DNA from 2 places in the Tepidibacillus sp. LV47 genome. Region 2 is predicted to be linked to the other one. Evidence: riboswitches for the same ligand, from Rfam matches in the RefSeq annotation. Region 2 holds a riboswitch; the other holds the start of a gene.
What was found. A riboswitch is a leader RNA that binds a small molecule or an ion and turns the genes downstream of it on or off. The one in region 2 is predicted to bind lysine.
Positions count from the first base shown of each region.

Region 1: another riboswitch for lysine. It lies ahead of ACMW72_RS06020 (Na+/H+ antiporter NhaC family protein); the one in region 2 lies ahead of ACMW72_RS07390 (aspartate kinase).

Region 1 is NZ_JBLWIF010000003.1:210,765-214,195, reverse strand. It holds gene trpS (tryptophan--tRNA ligase) at 1-518, shown strand, start outside; gene ACMW72_RS06020 (Na+/H+ antiporter NhaC family protein) at 538-2,292, opposite strand; lysine riboswitch at 2,393-2,569, opposite strand; gene ACMW72_RS06015 (hypothetical protein) at 2,771-3,313, shown strand; gene selA (L-seryl-tRNA(Sec) selenium transferase) at 3,310-3,431, opposite strand, start outside.
Region 2 is NZ_JBLWIF010000005.1:59,784-63,214, reverse strand. It holds gene uvrC (excinuclease ABC subunit UvrC) at 1-1,418, shown strand, start outside; lysine riboswitch at 1,490-1,680, shown strand; gene ACMW72_RS07390 (aspartate kinase) at 1,800-3,008, shown strand; gene ACMW72_RS07385 (succinate dehydrogenase cytochrome b558 subunit) at 3,351-3,431, shown strand, end outside.

The sequences.
Region 1 (3,431 bases), on a different contig from region 2:
GGGATTTGGCCGAACGATTTAATCATAAATATGGCGAAACGTTTGTCTTGCCAGAACCTTATATCCCAAAAGTGGGCGGTCGAATCATGAGTTTACAAGATCCAACGAAAAAAATGAGCAAAAGCGATGAAAATCAAGGAGCTTTTATTTCGATTTTAGATGAGCCTGATGTGATTCGGAAGAAAATTTCTCGGGCTGTAACAGATTCTCTTAATACCATCCGTTATAATCCAGAAGAACAACCGGCGATTAGTAATCTCTTAACAATCTACTCTTTGTTTGCGGAAAAAAGGATTGAAGAGCTTGAACAAATGTATGCTGGGAAGGGGTATGGAGCTTTAAAAAAAGACTTGGCAGAAGTGATTATTCAAGGACTAAAACCCATTCAGGAACGTTATTATGAATTAGTAAAATCTGATGAATTAATTGAAATTTTGAAAGAAGGTGCAGAAAGAGCAGCTTCAATCGCCAATCGCAAAATGAAAGAAGTGAAGGAACGGATGGGGTTTATTGTGTAATATAAAAACGCTGAGTACTTTACTCAGCGTTTTTTGCTTCTCTTAATGGATAAGGGACTGTCCTTTCATTTGATTCTAGAGGTTTACCAACGAATCTAACAAGTAAGAAAATTGCTAGGATTGCAATTGGCAATGCGATCCATACGGATAACCCTAGTCCTACTGGTAAATACCCAAATAGGACGGTGATAAATGCAACAGGGAGTGCATAGTCTAATTGTGTTCTCACATGATCCAAATGGTCACTTCCTGCTCCCATCGAAGAAAGAATTGTGGTATCTGAAATTGGTGAAGCATGATCACCAAAGATTGCACCAGTTAACACAGCCCCAGCACTCATGATAATGAAATTAGGATCCGGTGATAATGCTGCAGCTAATGGAATAGTAAGTGGCATGAGTATTCCCATCGTACCATAAGATGTACCTGTCGCAAAGGAAATAATTGCTCCCAGTATAAATATAATCGATGGTAAGATAAACGCTGGTAACTTATCAGAGAGTAAACCAACTAGATATTTTGCAGTTCCTAACTCTTTCATTGTACTACTTAAGGACCAAGCGAGAAGTAAGATGACTCCGGTAATCAGTAAAGATTTCATTCCATTGATCCAAGTTTCAATCGCTTCACCAACCGTGAAGATTCGTTTCGCAACACCCATAATAATGGCTACGATACTAGAGAATAAAGCGGCTTGAAATAATACAACACTTGCATCTGAAGCACCGAATGTTTCACGAATGGTTTTTAAAGCGAATGGATGGGATTGAATAAAGTGAATCAGTTCCTTATCTTCCCCACCTACAATGGCCATATAACCATTATAGTAAAAACCAGCAAATGAAAGAATCATTAATAAACCGATCGGTATAATTGCTGTCCAAACACTTAGTTGAATGCCTTCTTTTGGTTGATTATCTTTGTCATCGACAGCCATTGGTTTCGCTGTATCGGCAAGAACTTTTCCTGTTGTTCTGGCACGATATTCTGCTTGATACATCGAACCAAAGTCTCTCATCATTAAGGCGATTGCGAGTATGAATACTAAAATTAAAATATTATAAAAACGGAAAGGAATGGTATCAATGAATACTCCATATGCGTTAACCGTTTGACCGATAGAGGAATAGGCATCTTTAATTAGACCTACTTCATATCCGATCCAAGTGGAAACAACCATGATTCCAGCAATTGGAGCTGCAGTTGCATCAACAATAAAAGCGAGTTTTTCTCTCGATATTTTTAGTTTATCAGTAACAGGTCGCATGATTGGACCAACAATCAGGGAATTCGCATAATCATCAAAGAAAACTAAGATTCCCATCAGCCATGTAATAATTTGCGCACTCCTTGGAGTTTTTGCTCGTTTTGCTAACGATTCAGCAACAGCCTTAGCACCACCCATTTTGGTTACAAGACCAATGAGTCCTCCAATTGCTAATACTTGCAAGATAATCCCGGCGTTCCAAGGATCTGCAAGAGAATTTAGGATATATTGGACAACTTGTAATAATGCCTGAATGAGCGACATAAATGGGTTATGTGCGCTTAATTGGAGGAGAAATGCGCCTGAAAAAACTCCAAGAAATAATGATAGCACAACATTCTTCGTAATAAATGCGAGTATAATTGCAATTAAAGGTGGAATGAGTGACCAAAAACCATATATACTAGCATTTTTTGCAGCTTGTTCCGCTTCTTCTGCAAAAACAGGTATCGAGCCACTGATAAAAAATAACATACTAAAGAGTAAGATTTGAAATTTTTGTCTCATCTCATAAGTAGCCTCCTTCATTTTTGAAAAAAAAAAACCTGAAGCACCAACAATGCTTCAAGGTTCTAATCCTTTAGTTAAAAAGGAATAAAAACTCTTGACCATCGATAGCGCTCCACAAACTTGAACGTTTGTGACAGTTCTGCACATATTCTGTACAGAACCAGCGTATGATTTTTTGGCGAAAATCATACACTTCGGCAATACTTCCTTTCAAGTTATTCCAATTGCCATGATGAATAACTCTACTCTTAAGTACTGCACCTCTATCTAGTCAAAAAATATTCAATTTTTCCTTTCCATAATTTAAAGATACTCAGTAAAAGTATTTCTGTCAACTAAAAAATTTTTACAAGTATCATTTTGGGAATGAATAAGGTATTTACTCAATTTGATTATTTGTTTGAAAAAGAAAGAAATATCTCGTATTATTGAAAGTAAAGAAAAGGGAATGAGGATTTAGAAAGGTGTGATCTTTTTGAGAAATAAAAGAAATTGGCTCACCTTGATCATGATTCATCTATTCATCCTTTTTATTGTTTTGCTTGGGGGCTGTTCTTTAGATCAGCATTCTCAGTCTCAACCTAAAGCAACCAATCAATCACTAAATCAGGAGCAAAAGGATAAAAACCAAGGGAACCAGGAAGCAGATCAGCAGCAAAAACAGCAATTTGATACTGAGCAAAAAAAAGGAGATACGATTATTATTAATACTCCACTACCTGACTCAACGGTTAGACTAGGAATGAGTTTTGTACTTAAAGGGAAGGCAAAATTGGATGTAAATGAACTATATTATGAATTTGAAGACGGACATAATATCTTAAGCAAAGGAAAATTCCCTTTAAGTTCTAAAAAAGATGCGGCGGGTTTTGCAGAATTTAACTATACCATAAAATTAGAACAAAATCCTAGCAGCCCATATGGAACTTTGATTTTATATGTTCTACAAAAAGATGGGGCAAGAACCGAACAATTGATGGTAACTTATAAATTTGATCCATCCATTGTGAAACCTTAAGTATGATTCATAATCCTTTTCATTTTTTCTACAATAAATTCGAACTCCTTTATTTCAATTGTACGAACATCTAAGACAAATTGTTCTTCAAAGATTCGTCCAATAATATGTGGAGGTG
Region 2 (3,431 bases):
AATATTTTGGCCCTTATCCAAATGCTGGATCGGCGCAACAAGTGAAAAAATTATTAGACAAACTTTATCCCTTACGAAAGTGCAAAAATTTAAACAATCGGGTATGTCTCTATTACCATCTTGGACAATGCTTAGCACCCTGTGAATTCGAAGTGAAACAAGAAACATATGAAGAGATTACGAAGAAAATTATTCGTTTCTTACAAGGGGATTATAAGGAGATTGCCGATGGATTACGAAAAAAAATGGAACAAGCAGCTGAAAATCTTGAGTTTGAACGGGCAAAAGAATATCGTGACCAATTACAAGATATAGAAAATATTATGTCAAAACAAGTGATCACTTTAAACGATCGAATGGATCGGGATGTTTTTGGAGTCTACACCGATAAAGGTTGGATGTGTATTCAAGTTTTTTATATGAGACAAGGTAACTTAATTGAACGAGAAGTCTCAATGTTTCCCTATTATGGAACGATCGAAGAAGATTTTATGTCTTTTATTACCCAATTTTATTTTGCAAACCCTGTTCTGCCAAAAGAAATTTTGCTTCCAAAAGAAGTTAAACTCGATCTTGCACTTTTAGAAGAATGGTTACAGATCAAAGTTTATCAGCCAAAAAGAGGTCCAAAAAGAAAATTAGTGGATATGGCAATAGAAAATGCGAAAGTTGCTTTAGAAGAAAAATTTAATTTAGATGCAAGAAACGAGGCAAAAACAATCCAAGCGGTTGAACGGTTAGGGGAACTTTTAAGAATCAAAACTCCCCATCGCATTGAAGCTTTTGATAACTCGAATATTCAAGGTACCGATGCTGTTTCTGCGATGGTTGTATTTATCGATGGGTATCCTGACAAATCTAGCTACCGCAAATATAAGGTAATGAGTGTTGAGGGATCAGACGATGTTCATACGATGCAAGAGGTCATCCGTCGTAGATATACGCGAATTTTAAAAGAGGGATTAAACCTTCCAGACTTAATTATCGTTGATGGGGGCAAACAACAAATCAATGCAGCCGTTAATGTATTAGAAAATGAACTGGGTCTCAACATTCCTGTTGCAGGACTGAAAAAAGACGAAAAGCACAAAACTGCCGAATTGCTTTACGGTGCTCCCCCTAAGGTTGTTCCAATGGAGCGAAATAGTCAAGAATTCTACCTTTTACAACGAATCCAAGATGAGGTTCATCGTTTTGCCATCTCTTTTCATCGGCAAACGCGAACAAAAAGCATGTTATATTCTCAATTAGATGAGATACCAGGTGTTGGCGAGAAAAGAAAAAAATTATTATTAAAACATTTTGGCTCGATTAAAAATATTCGTGAAGCATCGGTAGAAGAGTTTCGGAAAATAGGAATTGGCGATAAGTTAGCAAAGGAAATTTTAAAATTTTTGTGCTCTGAAGAAAAAAAGTGATAAAAATATTGCAAAAGGAGTCATTTATGTTATAATACAAAAAAATTTAATAATGATTGCCTCACTTTCCATTGTGAGGTAGGGGTTGCAAAATTCATGAGTCATCTACGGGAATGACGGGTAAATGATGAACGTAGATAAAAGGGGATTTTGCCGAAGCGTACTTATGAACCTGCATAAGTATAGCTGGGCTTACATCGAATAGGTGTAAGACTGTCACAGTTAAACCATCCCAATTTAACTGTGGAGAACTATCTTGATCTTGGGAGGTGGAGGACTTTTTGTTGTCACTGACAACAGGTAAAGTCTACCTGTTGTTTTTTGTTTATCAAAGGATTTTTTCAGTTTTTTAAATTTGGCAAGTATAATGAGGTGAGCGATATGGGGATCATTGTAAAAAAATTTGGTGGTTCCTCGGTAGCTAATGTCGACCGAATGAAAGCGGTAGCTAAGATCATTGCTAAAACAAAAGATCAGGGCCATCAATGTGTTGTTGTCGTTTCAGCGATGGGGGATCATACCGATGAGTTGATCGATTTAGCTCATCAGATTTCTGCACATCCTTCATCGAGAGAGTTGGATATGTTAATGACGACTGGGGAACAAGTATCCATCTCACTACTCGCCATGACCTTACAAGAGATGGGGTATCGTGCGATCTCTCTAACCGGTTGGCAAGCAGGGATTGAAACAGAAGAGGTTTATGGGAAAGCGAGAATTACCAATATTGATACGAAACGAATTTTGCATGAATTAGAGAAAGATCAAATCGTCATTGTTGCTGGTTTTCAAGGAATTTCCAATCAAGAAATCACAACTCTAGGTAGAGGTGGATCGGATACAAGTGCTGTCGCATTAGCAGCAGCTTTACATGCAGATGTTTGCGAAATTTATACCGATGTTGAAGGGGTATATACCACTGATCCAAGGGTAGTGAAGAATGCCAAAAAATTAAATGAAATTAGTTATGATGAAATGCTTGAACTTGCCAATTTAGGAGCAGTCGTATTACATCCAAGATCTGTTGAGAATGCCAAACACCATAGGGTAAAACTCGTTGTGCGTTCTAGTTTTGTTGATACTCCCGGAACAGAAATTAAGGAGGAGAAATCAATGGAAAATGTTCGTGTTGTTACAGGAGTTGCTTATGACCTAGATGTGACTCGCGTTCAGGTGGTCGATTTAGAAAATAAAATTGATGCTTTAGCCGATTTATTTACGACTTTGGCGAATGAAAATATTAACGTCGATATGATTGTTACGAGTGATTATGAAAAAGATCGAATTAATGTATCGTTTTCCATTAGTGATCAAGATATTGGCCCAACCTTAAAAGTGTTAGAAAAAAAATTAGGAGAACAAGCAAAAGTAAGTCATGATCATCACTTAGCGAAGGTTTCGATTGTAGGAGCAGGGATGATTTCCAATCCAGGAGTAGCAGCAAAAATGTTTAAGATCTTAAGTGATGCAGGAATCCCTATTCATATGGTGACCACTTCTGAGATCAAAGTATCTTGTTTAGTTCCAAAGACACAAGCAAAACAAGCAGTCCAAGTTTTACATGACGCTTTTGAATTAGGGCAGGAATAATTAGAAACATCCCTTCAAACCTTTGAAGGGATGTTAATCTCTTATATAATGATTTATATTTTCTAAATTTTTTTAAAAAAAACCAAAAAGGCCGATATTTCCATGATTTCCTGAGTTTCATACCGATTCTTTCACTCATGTCCTTTTTGACGCTTGCTAGGATAGAGGAGTACAATGAATTTTGAGATAAAATATTCCTTTTTTTGGTTTCACTCAATGAAACCTTTTTAAACTAGTTGTTAGAATATGAAAAAAGGAGGTTTAAGGGGAGGGAATGAAAGAGGTCTAGGAGGAACGTAAAATACAAATTGCTTTTCAATCTTTAAAGGGGGGAAATTGTTTATGGCAACTTCGCATTTTTTTAATCGCAGGTTGCACTCCTTATTAGGAGTTATTCCTGTAGGTGTGTTTTTATTGATTCAT